One region of the Paenibacillus sp. FSL H7-0735 genome, then DNA from elsewhere that is predicted to be linked to it. Evidence: riboswitches for the same ligand, from Rfam matches in the RefSeq annotation. Region 1 holds a riboswitch; the other holds the start of a gene.
The links. A riboswitch is a leader RNA that binds a small molecule or an ion and turns the genes downstream of it on or off. The one in region 1 is predicted to bind thiamine pyrophosphate.

Region 1 (8,297 bases):
TCGAGCTTTTGAATCAGTCCTTTGAAATCCCCTCTCCAAGCTGGATCAGAGTCCGGATTTCCTGCCTTGGCATCCTCCCATGCATGCTCGTTGTTACTGGAATCACCGTCATAGAACCGGGAAGTGATTACAAAATAAATCGTATCTTCACGAAAATCGCCCTTATTACCAATGTTATAAACAAAACTCTGTTTGGTTTCATTTCCGGCACCATCGATCACAAGAAATTTTAAGGTTGTCGTCTTGTTAATTAAGATAGACGGTCCTGCAAGAGATGTCAGTGCATTGCCTGAGATATAGACTTTTGAACTCGTTGTTGGTTCCGTACCATTATCTGTGTAATATGCTGTAGTTGTTGCCGCCTTGTTGTCTTTTATATTAAAAGATACGGAAACCGCTGAGCTCGAATTCCCAACAGGCAGATTCGCAGTGATAATCGGAGCTTGCAAATCGGCATTCAGATCAATCACATAAGCAAAAGAGCCTACATTACCCGCTTGCCCTATAGAGTTAACGCCGAATGCTTTGATAGTCAAAGATGAAGGTACTTGGATTGGAGTCGTATACAACGTTGAGGTTGTCGTAGGTGTCGAGCCATTGGTCGTATAATAAATTTTATCGCCGCTATTTGTACTGGATAGTGTCACCGTTTGGGCAGAATCATAGGTTTTGGGCACAGGAGAGACGGTTATCACCGGAACCTTAGGAACGTCTGGATTGGCGTCATACCATACATTATCTGAGTTATACCAGCCCTCTTTTATGCTGCGAGATAAGTCAGCCGTCTGTTTGCCATTGCCGTCATTAAAGATCAGGCTTGCACCTGTAGCATTTGGAACAGTATAGCTATACCAATCGTTTCCGTCCGATTTCATCAGTATTCCCGGCCATGCTCCACTAGTCGGAACGGTTGCCGGATTCAGATTCCAGTAATGGATGCGGATCGCTGCATTCCAGCTTGCTGGTTTCTTAAAGTGAACGGTTAGCCCCGCTGAAGTTGGTGTAGGAGTTACGGTAGGTGTTGGTGTTGGCGTTGGTGTAGGAGTTACGGTAGGTGTTGGCGTCACCGTTGGTGTAGGAGCTACCGTAGGTGTTGGTGTCACCGTTGGTGTAGGAGTTACCGTAGGTGTTGGCGTCACTGTTGGGGTAGGAGTTATCGTTGGTGTTGGGGTAGCTCCGGCCGAAAGGGTCACATAGTCGATATTAATATTCCCGCTATCATCCGAGTCATATTTATAAGCAAGCGTGTTATTTCCTGCCTGTAAGGAGAGTATTTCTATTTGGTCTGCCCATGTATCCCAGTTGGCCAGGTTTGCTAATGTTGTCTGTGTAACCTTTATTCCATTGACATAAATGGACACCTTTTTTGCACTGCCAGATGCATTAGCATAGTGAAGTGTGGCATTATAGGACCCTGCTGCGGAAGACTGGACGTTAAAAGTGGTGGCTGCTCCTGTAGTTGTATATCCATCAACAAAACCAGTGCCCGAATATCCGATGTGATTCGTATTTACTTTTGCACCACCAGACAGGGATGCACTCTCTGCTTCGTATTTCCCGGCAACCGGAATAACCACCGTCCAGTTCTTCCCGCCGTTATTGTCCCAACTATCCGTTGGAGCCGTGATGTGATAACAATAAATAAGGGTGGCACCTTCCTGAACATTGAGGTTGGCGGTGAACGTGGTTCCATTTTTGGTCATCACCGTGTCCGTAGTATTAGCCCAGTTATTCGTAGTCCAATGTAAGGTCACAGCTGTCGCTGTAGGATTGGTATAGGTGACTGTATGATCCGTATTGCTGGCCGATGCTCCACCCGATAAACCAAATAAACTAAAAATGAGCGAAAAAATAATTAACCACGAAATATAACGCCTGGATTGTTTGGATACCAAGTAAATAACCTCCTCATAATTTTTAGTGCAGCTACGATTTTTATGCTTATCGTGTGGTGCAAACGTTTGCAAAAATGAGAAAAAAAGAAATACTTGATAGTTTTGATCTCCTCCTTCCATGATAAATAAGGAAAAAGCTCATTGAATGCGTTTACAAATAGCTCTATATGTGGTGGATTTTCCTTGTTAAGATTATAGGCGCCAAACTTTGGCTGGTCAATGCATCTTTTAGGCTATAATTCAATCGTTTTCACTATAAGTTCCCTAAGATAGCAGGTAAATTGTTCAGGTTCTTAGCCAGCCAATTCATTTCTTTTGCAAAACGTTTTGGAGGTACACTATGTTTGTCCATCGCGGCATTAATCCACCACGGGCTTTCCATATACCACAACAACTGCAATGATTTTGTTAAATCCCCCTGCTCCACCGTTCGTTCCTCACGATATCCGTCAATAAATGCTGAGGCTAGTGCTCCATCTAAATCTTCATCTAGAGCACATGACATCACTGCTCGCGCTACATCTAGCTGCGGATAATCATATTTGAACCGATCAAAATCTAGAATTGCAGACAATTGGCTATCTTGAAATAAAAGATTATCAACCCATAAATCACGATGTGCCCATCCAGCTTCAAGTCCTTCGAATATTTCCGGATCTATTTCTTCAGTCGCTCTTAGTTGTATCTCTAGGTCAGTGATAAGTGAGGTTTTACCCATTTCCTTTGATTGTTGTAGGAGTACATTCCAATGTTCTAAACGTTCCTCAGGGCTTTGTGGAATAAATTGTGGGGTTCTTTTCAAACTAATGGTCCCATCATTTAATAAACGATGCATTTTACCTGTGGCACGACCCAAATCAAACATTTGATGGATATTAATCTTACCCGGCTCTATGACACGGCCTTCACAATATTCCATTGCCATAAACGTTTCTCCCTGATCTGATTCCAGTAAAACATTATTGTTATAAGCCAACAATCCGGGACATGGGAGCCCCTGTAGATACAATCTTTTCTGTTGAGAAAAGGCAAAGTTCAGCTCTTCTGGGTTATACAATTTATATCTTTTTTTGTTGTATTGTTTAAGTAGAAATTGCCCTGAATCCGTTGTGATTTTCCATTTAAGATTTAACCAGCCACGTTTTATTGGGGTAGCATGAAGGACTTTCAATCCAAAAAAATGATAGAAACTATTACTTAAATCCTCTAAAATGGCTTCCTCTGAACGAATCGCTTCCATTTCATCAACTCCTATCTATTCAAAGTATAAAAGAAGAAGCCGCCAATGACGACTTCTTTTAGATATTTCTTTTTAGCAGAAAAAGTTATCTATAAATGAGGCTCCCGCCTTGGAGAAACTCTTCTGCCTTCTCTTGCATTCCTGATTCAATTCTCGTCGAATTACGGATATTATGAGAGATCTTCATACTGCAAAATTTCGGCCCGCACATGGAACAGAAATGAGCTGTTTTAGCGCCTTCCGCAGGCAATGTCTCATCATGATATTCGAGCGCTCGCTCAGGATCTAACGATAAATGAAATTGATCACGCCAACGAAATTCAAAACGGGCTTTCGAAAGAGCGTTATCCCGGTCTTGTGCTCCTTTATGCCCTTTCGCCAAATCTGCGGCATGTGCCGCTATTTTATAAGTAATGACCCCTACACGTACATCTTCCTTATTAGGCAGGCCAAGATGCTCCTTCGGAGTTACGTAACATAACATTGCTGTACCGAACCAACCAATCATCGCTGCACCTATAGCAGAGGTAATATGATCATACCCCGGCGCAATATCTGTAGTCAGTGGACCTAACGTATAAAAAGGGGCTTCGTTGCAAGTTTCAAGTTGCTTATCCATATTCTCTTTAATCAAGTGCATCGGCACATGTCCTGGACCCTCTACCATCACCTGTACATCATGACTCCAAGCCATAGCTGTTAATTCACCTAACGTCTCTAACTCGGCAAATTGTGCTTCATCATTCGCATCAGCAATCGAACCCGGACGTAATCCATCGCCTAGGGAAAAAGAAACATCGTACAGCTTCATGATTTCACATATCTCTTCAAAATGTGTATATAAAAAGTTCTCTTGATGATGCGCAAGACACCATGCCGCCATAATGGAGCCACCTCTTGAAACAATACCTGTCATACGTTGTGCCGTCAACGGGATATAACGAAGCAGAACTCCCGCATGAATGGTAAAATAGTCCACCCCTTGCTCCGCTTGCTCAATGAGCGTATCACGGTATACTTCCCACGTTAAATCTTCCGCTTTCCCATTCACTTTTTCCAAAGCTTGATAAATAGGCACCGTTCCAATAGGAACAGGAGAATTACGGATGATCCACTCGCGTGTCGTATGGATGTTTTTACCTGTGGAGAGATCCATTATATTGTCTGCACCCCAGCGGGTAGCCCATCTCATTTTCTCCACCTCTTCCTCTATGGATGAGGATACTGCGGAGTTTCCAATATTGGCATTGATCTTTACCAAAAAATTACGCCCAATAATCATTGGTTCACTCTCTGGATGATTGATATTCGCTGGAATGATGGCGCGGCCGCGGGCTACTTCATCTCTTACAAATTCCGGTGTCACATTCTCACGAATCGCAACGTATTCCATTTCCGAAGTAATAATCCCTTTGCGTGCATAATGCATTTGAGAGACATTACGCCCCTTTTTCGCTCGCAAAGGTTTTCTATGGAGCGCTGGAAACACTTCCGCCACAGCTTTTCCCGTTGCATTCCCGTTATCTTCAGGCTTCACGGTTCTTCCTTCGTACGCTTCCACATCCCCTCGTTCCTCAATCCAGCTTAGACGATTGGGCTCTAACCCCTGACGAATATCAGTATGAATATTAGCATCCGTGTAAGCCCCACTTGTGTCATAGACATGAATTGGGGCATTCTCCTCTTCGCCGTCTATGCCCGCAGTTGGACTAAGTGAGATCTCCCGCATAGGGACCTGAATATCAGACCGTGAACCCTTTACATAGACTTTTTGACTTGCTGGAAAAGCTGATAGATTGATTGGATCGTTGTTCAATTCGCTTGTCATCTCAATTCCTCCTATAAGGTGATTTGATCAAGCGGAGACGGTCTACTCCCCACACATAGAAAAGGCCACATCTGTATAAGATGCGGCCTTAGAGTAGACAAATAGAAATAGAGCTCCATTTCCTCCGCTGGCATTATCCAGATCAGGTTTGACGGTCGATAGTTATAACTATCCTCTCAGCCTGGTCCCACCAAGCTCCCGTGACTATAATTGCTACTTCAAAGTATAACCGAAAAGAGAGAATTATCCAAATCTACTCAAATGTGAGATCAATGTGTACGTTAGTATAACACCAATACCCCAAATCCTTCCAGAAGCACCTCGCCCGACAATGTTGTGCCGCTCAGTAAATCTGTTTTGGTCTCATGAAGATGGATCGTGACAGGAGTCTCACTATAATTAAGCAAAAAAGCATAACTGGAAGAAGCTCCGGTACGGACTTGCAGCTCTACCTCTTCTGGGAGCTCCAGCCAATTTGCTGGCGATTGTAGATCAATTAATTTTATGATCTCAGCCGCTGCCTGTTCGTTAAATACGGCTCCGTAATACCAAACCTCACCCTTGCCGCGACGATTTCTAGTTACCGCCGGTTTTCCCGCATAATAATCAGAGGCGTAAACCGCCATCACTTCAACCGAAGCTTCCTCTATTTTGAGAATATCATTAAAGTCATCTGCTCCTGTAACGACTTCGGTCGCGCCCGACCAGCTAATTGTTGTTGGCTGACGACTGCCCTTAACCATTGTGAATTCTTCAACTGTGATCCCGCATAGATCCTTAGCAGTACCTGGGAAAGGACGCATATAACATTGACCGCGCTCATCCTTATAGCCAGTTCTACAGCCGAAGATCAGTTTGCCGCCTTGTTGAACATATTCATCCAGCAGAGACGCTGTCTCATCTGTCATAATCGCTGGGTGAGGATAGATAAGCACGTCGTACCTTGCAAGCTCCTCCAGCGTTGTTTTTTTGCGCAGATAGAGCACGTCATTCGGGATATGCTTCCGCTGAAGAGCCTTGTACCACTCCTTATTGCTCTTCCACATAAACGGGCCATGCCAAACATCGTATTCTCCATCCCACTCATTGTCATAATCACGAACAATAGCAACGTTAGCCTGATTATGAGTACCGATAAACGCTTGACCTGCTGCTGCCAGCTCCTGACCGATCTGCCCCGCTTCCCGCACTCTCCGGTTAGGCTGATTATGATAGTCATTGATTCCATGCCAATAAATTTCATTGCCCATCGTAGCTGTCCGCCAGCGGAAATATAACACCATATCTGCCCCATGAGCGATCGACTGATAAGTCCATAACCGCATCTGCCCGGGCTTTGGAGAAGGCATATCCATCCGGTTCACCCAGCCACCCGGGCCTGACTGCTGCTCCATAATGCAGAAATTCGGGGATATCGAACGAACAACAGATAATGACAGTCCCCAGCCTCTATCATTCAGCGGATTCCGCTCATTCGGGTCATAAAAAATAGTAGAGAACTGAGGATAGGAATCATAGCTGAAGAAATCCAGCAGTTCATCCGTCATTTCATGGCTATCGAGATGACCGAACAGACCGTTCGTGGTTACCCATTGCTTAGGGGCAAGTTTACGAATAATATCCGCTTGGTTTTTGGCAAAAGAAATTGTATTGTCCGAAATAAACCGTTTTTCATCCAATGCCTGATGAGGATTGGGTTGCTTCGGTACTGGAGTCGGACGTGGAAGATAGACCTGAGACCAGTCACTATAGCTTTGATTCCAAAAAACAGCTCCCCATGCCTCGTTCAAATGCTCAAGCGTAACATATTTCTGCTGTAGCCATTCCCGGAAGGCCTTATGGTCACTCTCCGAATAAAATTCACTGATCTCACAGTTGAGCTCATTATCAATTTGCCAGCCAACTACACCCGGATGATTGCCGTAATGTTCAGCCATTTGTTCTGCAATACGTGCACACAGTTCCCGGTATTTAGGACTGCTGTAATTATAATGGCGGCGCATGCCATGCTGAAGTGTAACACCTTCGTAGGTTACATTTAATACTTCTGGATATTTATCAGTCAACCAAGCTGGAGGCGTTGCCGTCGGAGTACCAAGTACAACCTGAAGACCATATTTATGTGCTAGATCAATCGCCCGATCAAAGAGCCCGAACTGAAACTCCCCTTCTGTGGGTTCAAAAATAGACCAAGCAAACTCCCCCATCCGAATGATCGTAAAGCCGAGTTCACGCATCCGGCGATAATCGTCCTCCCACATGTTTTCTGGCCAGTGCTCCGGATAATAACAAACGCCAAGCTCGAATTTTTCAGTTGCGACAGGTTTCTTCATCATTACCTCCAAAGTATTAAAAATATGCTTTCAATATTTTATAATTCTATTGTAGTATCAATGATAAGAGGTCTTATATAACAAAATATTGCTATCATATAACAATCTTGCGTTTATTGCCTTAATCCAACTTGCGCTCTGTTGCGCTACAGAAATGGGTGCTGCCAAACATGAAGAAACAATGGTATTTGCCGACACCGGCTTTTTCAAAATATGTCTGTTATCCTGAATTTTTGGGACATTACACTCACTTTCCACAACATACAGAGAGAAGAAGCGAAGGGTTTCTGGGGAGTTATAACCTGCATTTGATCTTTGGTGGGGAGGGTTATGTATTCCATGAGGGCGAACGTATTCCGATGAGTAGAGGACGAGGTTTTCTGTACCCAAAAGGGGCTTATCAGCAATACGGCTCTGACCCAGGCGAGCCTTGGGATGTCCGATGGGTTCATTTTAATATTGAAATCGTCCTCCCCTTATTAGAGGAAGTGGACCAGTCCCGTGCATACCTGTTCACTTTTGATTTGGATGCTAAGCTGGACGAGCTATTCGAGGAAATGTACCTACTGAGCGCTTCCTACGTGACCCGTAGCGAGCCAAGACTATCTGCTCTGCTGTATGAGCTTCTAGTTAAATTGCTGCAGAACTCCGAGCCGCTTCACGGCTCAGTACCGCACGAGGTTAGACAGTCCATCCGGAGTGCTGCAGATATCATTCATGTCGAATGTGCCAGCCCTTGGTCTCTGGAATCGATGGCAAGATTGACCGGGTACAGCAGCTATCATTTTCTAAGGCTGTTCCGGGTGGTTATGGGCAAAACTCCAAACCGTTATTTAACCGATTGTCGGCTGGCTAAAGCCAAGCTTTTACTGGTTTCCACAGGACTCTCCATTGCTCAGGTTGCGACTCAGTCCGGTTTTGCCCAATCCAGCTATTTTATTAAAGTGTTCAGAAGGTTTGAAGGCATGTCTCCTGTGAAATACCGGCAGGCTTTTGGGGCG
Region 2 (8,297 bases), on a different contig from region 1:
TGTGCCTGAGAGCAAACTTATTTCCCGGGACATATTCTCTTCCAGAGCAGTTATATGGGAGCTCTTAAACAGATGAGCCATCGTAAATCCAGTACCAATCATGGAAATACCGATTAAGGCCATAAGTATAAACGTAAGACGAGCGCGAAACGGTTTCATCTGAAATGTGCCTCTCCCTTTATCATTGTATCTTTTATCCTAACTTCATTTTCTCCAAAATACCAGTACGACTATGACCGTGACAAAAGCCCCCCAGAGTAAATTATATAAAAATAACAGCCCGAGTTGATTAACTCTGGACTGTTACTTTGTATTACTTTTGTAAAAACACATGAGTTTATTCTGTACGGGTGGCAAGAAACCACTGATTACCCTGACGGTCTCTAACCCCTGCTCCTCTTTCTCCATAGGACTTATCCAGTGGTTCTTCAATAATAGAGGCCCCGGCATCCAGGCACTTGCGGTAGGTCTCATCAACATTTCTTACATAAAGATGAATGGCAAGCTGTACCGGTGAATACTTTTCATTCGCTTCAGAAATCTCAATGATGGAATCACCGATTCTGACCTCGGCATGCCTAATCCTTCCCTCATCGTTTCGCAGCATATCAATAATTTTGGCATCAAAGCAGTGCACAACAAAATCTATCAATTGGTCTGCATCTTCCGCAATAAAATACGGCGTAACGTTAAGAAAACCATTTCTAATATAATGTGGTGCCATTCGTTGTCCTCCTTTAGACAGGCAAAAACGCCTTCGGCGTTCCTTAAGGATAATTTATAGTCTGGAACATATAAATCCTTATAATTTGATTAAAACCCATGGAAAAGCCATTCAGAGAATCTGCCCTCCTCATGACTTATCCACCGGTTGTAACCCCATTTATTTAAACACTGGCTCCTTGAATTGAGTCAATTTAGCTGCAGAATCTTTTTCCACATCCGCATGCAGACTGTTGCCGTGAGCATCCATCGTCACAATCGCTGCAAAACCCTCCACGTCGAGATGCCACATTGCCTCAGGAATACCAAATTCCATAAAATCAACAGCGTTGACCTTCTTGATGCACTCTGCATAATACTGGGCGGCTCCACCAATCGCATTGAGGTATACCCCGCCGTGCTCCTGTAACGCTTTTAACGTTTTTGGACCCATACCACCTTTTCCGATGACTGCACGGATTCCAAATTTTTTGATGATATCGCCTTGATAAGGCTCTTCACGAATGCTCGTAGTTGGGCCCGCAGCTTTTACATGCCAGCCTTCCTCATCTTTCATCATCACAGGACCACAATGATAAATCACAGCCCCTTCCAGATCTACCGGAGACTCATGATCCATTAAATATTTGTGCAGAGCATCACGGCCTGTATGCATTTCACCGGATAAAATAACCACGTCTCCAACACGCAGACTACGGATATCCTCTTCACTTACCGGCGTTGTAAGACGTACTTCCCGCGACTCAGAGGCTGGGCTGTTAGCTCCCTCAGCAATTACCGCTTCAGATTCATGTGCCCCTTCATCATCTACAGATATCCCTGTACCACTCTCATACAACCAATCCTCTATATTGCCTGTTGATGGATCAACCAGCACCCCTTGGCGGCGGAAGGCCCAACAGTTATAAGCAACGGATACGAAAAAGCTAGCTGGCAGACGATTCATAACGCCAATCTTACAGCCCAGCAGCGATACCTCACCACCAAAACCCATCGTGCCAATTCCAAGCTTGTTAGCATTCTCCATAATATAGTCTTCCAGCTTGCTAAGGTCTTCTATCGGATTAACATCCTCCACTTTGCGGAACAACTGCTTCTTAGCCAGCTCGTAGCCAGTCGTACGGTCACCGCCGATACCCACGCCAATAAAACCGGCACTACAGCCTTGTCCCTGCGCCTGATATACCGCGTGTAAAATACATTTACGGATTCCGTCCAGATCCCGACCCGCTTTGCCGAGTCCTTCTAATTCTGCCGGGAGACTGTATTGAATATTTTTATTCTCGCAGCCTCCACCCTTCAGAATAAGTCTAACGTCTATTTTATCCTCTTCCCATTGTTCGAAATGAATGACTGGTGTGCCTGCACCCAAGTTATCTCCGCTATTCTCACCTGTTAATGAATCTACAGAATTGGGACGAAGTTTACCATTCTTGGTCGCTCGTACAATGGCATTATGAATATCTTTTTTCATCTCAATCTGATTGATTCCCACAGGGGTGTGAATGATAAATGTAGGCATTCCCGTATCCTGACAGATCGGAGACACTTGCTGCTCAGCCATTCCGATATTTTGTGCAATCGTGGTTAAAGCAAGACCGGACCGGGTAGCCCTGTCTTCCAGCGCGCGACCTTTTGCAACTGCCCGGCGTACATCTCCCGGCAAATTCGTGGAAGTTTCTACGATAAGGTTATAAATACTGTCTTCAAAATGCTGCATCTTCATTCAAGCTCCTCTCGGCAGTTCCAGGTTATCTAAAGTTTGATACAATTAGTATAATAATATCATACCTAGCACCGCATGAAAGGGGTTACTTTAAAATTGAGCTACCATTTTTCTGCCTATCTATATCGTCTTCAGTATATTCAGCGCTGGAGCTTGATGCGCAGCACCGCACCGGAGAACGTCGCTGAGCATTCTTTTCATGTTGCATTGCTCACACATATGCTCTGTTCCATTGGTAATGTACATTTCGGGCGTTCATTAAACGCGGAACGAGCAGCAACCATAGCTCTTTTCCATGATGCCAGCGAAGTATTCACAGGCGACATTGCCACGCCGGTAAAATACAACAATCCTCGCTTGCTCACCAGCTTCCGCGAAATGGAAAAAGTTGCGGCTGATCGCTTAACTGGAATGATTCCATCAGAGCTAAAAAGCATCTACACTCAGCTCATACGACCGGAAGACAGCCCTCCCGATTCGGAGGACATTCTGCTGCACAGCTATGTGAAAGCCGCTGATCGGCTGGATGCTTATTTGAAATGCGTATGGGAGGTTGCTGCAGGCAACCGAGAATTTGCCGCCGCGAAGGAGCAGACAGCAGCAAAACTTCGTGGGCTTGGCCTGCAGGAAGTGGATTATTTTCTGACTCATATGGGACCGAGCTTCGAAATGTCTCTCGATGAGCTCTCTGCCGGAAACTAAACACCATCTACACAATAGAAAAAAGGACCTCCGCATGAATCTCGCAGGGGTCCCTTTAGTGATTAATAATAAAAATACAAGCGTTACGTTACTGATTCAGTCAGGATATCCCAGTCTTTAAAAATCGGCTGCAAACCCTTCGTATATAGCATTTCCGTAATCTCCTGCACACTGCGGCTATCGGATATTTCGAATTGCGGAGTTCCCCCTGCATTAGTGTGACCGCCCACCTCAGTAGTGACCCCGGCTGACATCTTAGTTATTCCTAGATGAATTAAATGATCGCGTAGAGAGGCAGGCTCTCTTGTAGATAAAGTAATGCCCGAACGGGGTAAAAATAACCGGTATGCCAAAATAATCTGCACTAGTGATCGATCGGTAACATCGCACTCTGGGTTAAATTCCCCTAAATAAGGCCGAAACCGTGGGGGTGACAGGCTGATCTCGCAATCTGGATACCGATCCTGTAGATAGCGGGCATGCATGGCACTTTGGAATGCCTCTTGCCGCCAATCGTACATCCCGAGCAACGTACCAATATTCACAGAACGAAAACCTGCCTGACAGCCGCGTTCAGGTGCATCCAGGCGATTTCGGTAGTTTCTTTTAGGCCCTTTAACATGCAGCTTTTTGTAAGTCTCCTGGTGGTAAACCTCTTGGTATAGTGTTAATCCATCCACGCCTGCTTGAAGAAGCTCTTTATATTCGGCAGTCGATAGAGGATTTATCTCAATACTGACGGAGGAAAAAAATTCTCTAAGTACAACTACACAATCCTTAATATATGAGACAGGATTCTCCCGGCGCGATTCACCAGTCAAAATGAGGATATGCCGCAGACCTGTAGCTGCAATCTTCTCAGCCTCCCTGCGAACCTCCTCCAAGGACAGCTTTTTACGCGGAAAATCATAAATGGAGCTGAAGCTGCAGTAGGTACAATGATTCACACAAAAATCGGCAAGATACATCGGTGTGAACAGCTGCATCGAATAACCAAAATGTGCACGGGTCAGTCGCTGAGCAGCTTGCGCCATCTCCTCTAGCAGCGGCGTTGCTGCCGGAGAGAGCAATGCCAGCAAATCATTTTCGTTCAGCTTGTCTTTTCCAAGCGCCCGCTTAACGTCATCCTCCCGGAACTCCTTCCACAGCTGCTCATAAGGATACTGCTCCAAGCGGGCCAGTGTGTCAAAAAAGCTCATGCTAATCCTCCCTCCTTTGGTGAACCTATCAAATTCAGTTCAGAAATCCAGTCAACGGTGACGAAGCAAAAGCAACTTCTTCTACAGGACCGAGTCCTGCCAAATAAGCTTTGCGGCCAGCGGATATCGCCTCGCGGAACGCTTCCGCCATGACGAGCGGATTACGTGCCGTTGCGATAGCCGTATTAAGCAGAACAGCAGCGGCCCCCATCTCCATTGCTTCCGCCGCTTCCGAGGGCTTGCCAATTCCGGCATCTACAATAATCGGCAAATTCACTTCTTCAATAAGAATACGCACAAGCTCCTTGGTGCGCAGGCCGCGATTCGTCCCGATCGGCGCACCAAGCGGCATCACAGCAGCAGCACCGGCATCTCTCAGACGTAAAGCAGCCGAAAGGTCCGGACTCATATATGGCAGTACTACAAAACCCTCCGCCGCTAGAATCTCTGTAGCTCGTATGGTCTCCAGATTATCTGGAAGCAGGTATTTCTGATCATTGATCACTTCGATCTTCACCCAGTTCCCCAGTCCCGCAGCTCTTGCTAATCTCGCAATACGGACTGCCTCTTCCGCTGTACGCGCTCCTGAGGTATTAGGCAGAAGAGTCATGTGGCCGGGAATGTGGTTCATGATATTTTCTGCTCCACCTTCCGGGTCCACTCGGCGAAGCGCTACAGTAATCACCTGAGAACCAGAGCTTGCGATCACTTCGGGGATCAGAGCATTCCGGCTATATTTTCCGGTTCCGATAAATAATCTACTAGTTAATTCGATGCCTCCAATATGTAACGGGTCATGCATGAAATTACCTCCCTTTGGTTCTTATAAATTTCTCAAAATTCTATACCGCTCCATCTCAACCCCCACCAACAAAGTGCACCAGTTCCAAACGATCATCCTCGCTCAGAGCAGTACTTTCATAATTCTCCTTACTGACAATTTCTCCATTCAGCTCAATGATCATCAGACGACCCGACCACTCAGGAAGACTGATCAAATCAGCTATAGTTTGAATACCACCAGAACACTCTGCGGATTTCCCGTTAATCAACAGTCTCATTCTGAATCACCCCCTTCGCCTATGCTTTTACCTCCCGGCTATGAATGAACCGCCTTATGAATAGCTTTGGCGGCCTCATAAGGATCATCCGCTCCGCAAATTCCGGACATCACAGCAATTCCTGCCGCGCCTTGCCTAATGATCTGCGCCGCATTAGCGGGACCAATTCCGCCAATCGCAATTACAGGAATAGAGCTAGTCTTCACCGTTTCTGCAAGCAGCTCTAACCCACGTGCGGGCAGCCCTAGCTTGCTCGCCGAGGGAAATACATGGCCAAACAAGCAATAATCAGCTCCCTGCTCTGAAGCATTCGCCGCTTCTTCCGGAGAATGAACCGATCTCCCCAGCCAAAGCTGAGGTGCAATTCGCCGGGCTGTAAGCGGGCTCAGACTGTGCCCAGCCAACTGAACACCCGCGGCACCAGCTGCCAATGCTACATCGATCCGGTCATTGATTATCAGTTTGGTAGCGGGTATACCGGCAGCCAACAGCTCCTGTGCCGCAGAGAGCAGTTCGCGTGCTGGACATTGCTTCTCTCTTAAGTGAATATAATCGACCCATGTCTGCACCGTGACAGCCAGTTCAACAAATTGTCTCAACAGCTGCTTGCCGTCTGATATTAGATGGATCTCAGCTTGTACCACTCGCGTCTCCTCTCTCTCACTTCCCTGTAGGCCAGTAAAAAACAAAAAAACTGCCCCCGTAAGGAAGGCAGTCAGAATCTGTATATAGACGGTACTACAAATAGCCCGACAACAGAAATTCGTTCTCCACTTCCCTACGCTGGTCTTAACCAGATCAGGTTCAAAGGGTCCGGAAATCCATTCCGTCTCAGCCAATCGGCACCCCTAGTGACATAAATATACAATTTTGAAATACTAACGTGGTTTATAGTAACATATTTTTTTATTGAAATACACCCATTTATTCACATTAGCTGTACTAATCTAACCGTTTACTACCTCGCCACCATTTACATGAATAACCTGTCCAGTCACATAACTGGAATCGTCAGAGGCTAGATATACATAGGCTGGCGCCAGCTCCTCTGGTTGTCCAGGCCGTTTCATAGGCTGCGTGCCTCCAAACTCGCTAACCTGCTTCGCATCAAAGGTAGAGGGAATTAGCGGTGTCCAGATTGGACCTGGTGCTACACCGTTTACCCGTATGCCCTTCTCCGCCAGATTCGTGGACAAAGATCGTGTGAAACTCAGGATAGCTCCTTTAGTTGATGAATAGTCCAGCAGCTGCGGGCTTCCGCGATAAGCGGTAATTGAAGTTGTATTTATAATTGTAGATCCTGCTTTTAAATGAGGCATAGCTGCTTTTGTTAAATAGAACATCGCAAATATATTCGTACGGAAAGTACGCTCTAGCTGCTCGGAAGTAATATCCTCGATCTTAGCTTGCGGATGTTGCTCCGCCGCGTTATTGATGAGAATATCAAGCTTTCCTAAGCCCTCTACCGTCTGTTTAATAAGATCCTTACAGAATTTCTCGTCACCGATATCACCTGGAATTAGGATACATTTGCGGCCTTCCTGCTCGACCTGACGTTTAGTTTCCTCTGCATCTGAGTGTTCATTAAGATATGAAATGACCACATCAGCACCTTCTTTAGCAAAAAGCACAGCAACTGCACGCCCAATTCCGCTGTCTCCACCGGTAATCAACGCCGCCTTGTCTTGCAGTTTACCTGCTGCTTTATAATTTGCCGGCTCGTATTTGGGCAGCGGCGTCATTTCACTCTCAATCCCTGGCTGATGATGCTGCTCCTGTGGGGGTAAGGTTTTTGTAGCTTGTTTATTATTGCCTGACATCTTCCCTATCTCCTCTCGTTAAGCAAATTGATAGTTAACTGATCATCTTAGGATGGCACAACAATGCATGTTTATACGCTGGGTTTGTCATTTTCTTAAATCGCTTTACGAATCTTACTTACCACAATGCAAGTAGAAATAAACAACCGTGGATGTAAACTGCTGTAAGTGGAGAGGACTTCACTGCATACAAAAAGGCACAGCACCGCTGCTGTGCCTTGAATTGTTCACCCTAACTATTTCAAAGAAGAAACATGATTTTCTGCATTCACTTCATGTTCCAGTACCCACATAAAATAAAGAGCCTTAGCTGCTTTCTCCCGGGTCACTATGGCTTTAGGTTCTAGTTCTGTCCCATTGACCATTTGACCTCTAGCAATCCCCACTTCAGATCTAATAAGCCCTAATTCATAAGCACTTTTCACTTTTGAAATTAAAAAGGGAGAAATGTCCGCCGTATCAACCAGCTGCTGCCAGGATACAAGTGGATAGTACATCGCTCCTCTAGCTCCTGGATCCAGATTGAAATCATAACCAGGATCTCCTGGCACTACTGCTGTGCCGTTATAATCAGTCATGTACTTAGGTTTATTAGCAAACTTTACTTGGTAAACATCATAGAGAATAGCACCCATCGTTTCACGTGACAGCTTACCTTTCGGGTAATAGGCAAGATCTGATCTTTCCACTTTCATTAACTTAGAAACACTGCGTGTGAATTCAGCAACTGTCATCTCCGTATCTGGCTTAAAATTCCCTTGACGGTCTTTGCCCATTACTCCCAGCTGGATTAATTTTTCAATTTGATTGCGGTAATAAGCAGCTTCCCCGGTCGTCGTATCATTAGTTATTTCCGGAAAAACCTTATCCCAGTTGCCTGTTAGTGCCGCATGCTTAACGTTCCCTTTAAGATAAGCAGTAATGGAGGCAGCAGTAGAATCGCCAGTAGCACCTTTCTCTACAAGCTCCGTAACAATCATCCGCGAAAATTGTTTGGCGAGCGCTTCTTTAAAATGAGTCCCATCGATTTTCTTTGAAGGATGCCCGTTAGCGTAACTTCCGTCAT

Region 2: another riboswitch for thiamine pyrophosphate. It lies ahead of NSS82_RS11150 (thiamine phosphate synthase); the one in region 1 lies ahead of thiC (phosphomethylpyrimidine synthase ThiC).

The regions. Positions count from the first base shown of each region.
Region 1 is NZ_JBBOZH010000002.1:872,841-881,137, forward strand. Features, by position in the region: gene NSS82_RS31430 (alpha-amylase family glycosyl hydrolase) at 1-1,895, opposite strand, end outside; gene NSS82_RS31435 (phosphotransferase) at 2,149-3,135, opposite strand; gene thiC (phosphomethylpyrimidine synthase ThiC) at 3,221-4,963, opposite strand; TPP riboswitch at 5,066-5,175, opposite strand; gene NSS82_RS31445 (beta-galactosidase) at 5,245-7,296, opposite strand; gene NSS82_RS31450 (helix-turn-helix transcriptional regulator) at 7,467-8,297, shown strand, end outside.
Region 2 is NZ_JBBOZH010000001.1:2,480,439-2,488,735, reverse strand. Features, by position in the region: gene pnpS (two-component system histidine kinase PnpS) at 1-159, opposite strand, end outside; gene NSS82_RS11180 (VOC family protein) at 338-724, opposite strand; gene NSS82_RS11175 (fumarate hydratase) at 884-2,443, opposite strand; gene yfbR (5'-deoxynucleotidase) at 2,546-3,151, shown strand; gene thiH (2-iminoacetate synthase ThiH) at 3,235-4,350, opposite strand; gene NSS82_RS11160 (thiazole synthase) at 4,385-5,152, opposite strand; gene thiS (sulfur carrier protein ThiS) at 5,208-5,411, opposite strand; gene NSS82_RS11150 (thiamine phosphate synthase) at 5,450-6,055, opposite strand; TPP riboswitch at 6,170-6,271, opposite strand; gene NSS82_RS11145 (SDR family oxidoreductase) at 6,359-7,231, opposite strand; gene NSS82_RS11140 (GDSL-type esterase/lipase family protein) at 7,468-8,297, opposite strand, start outside.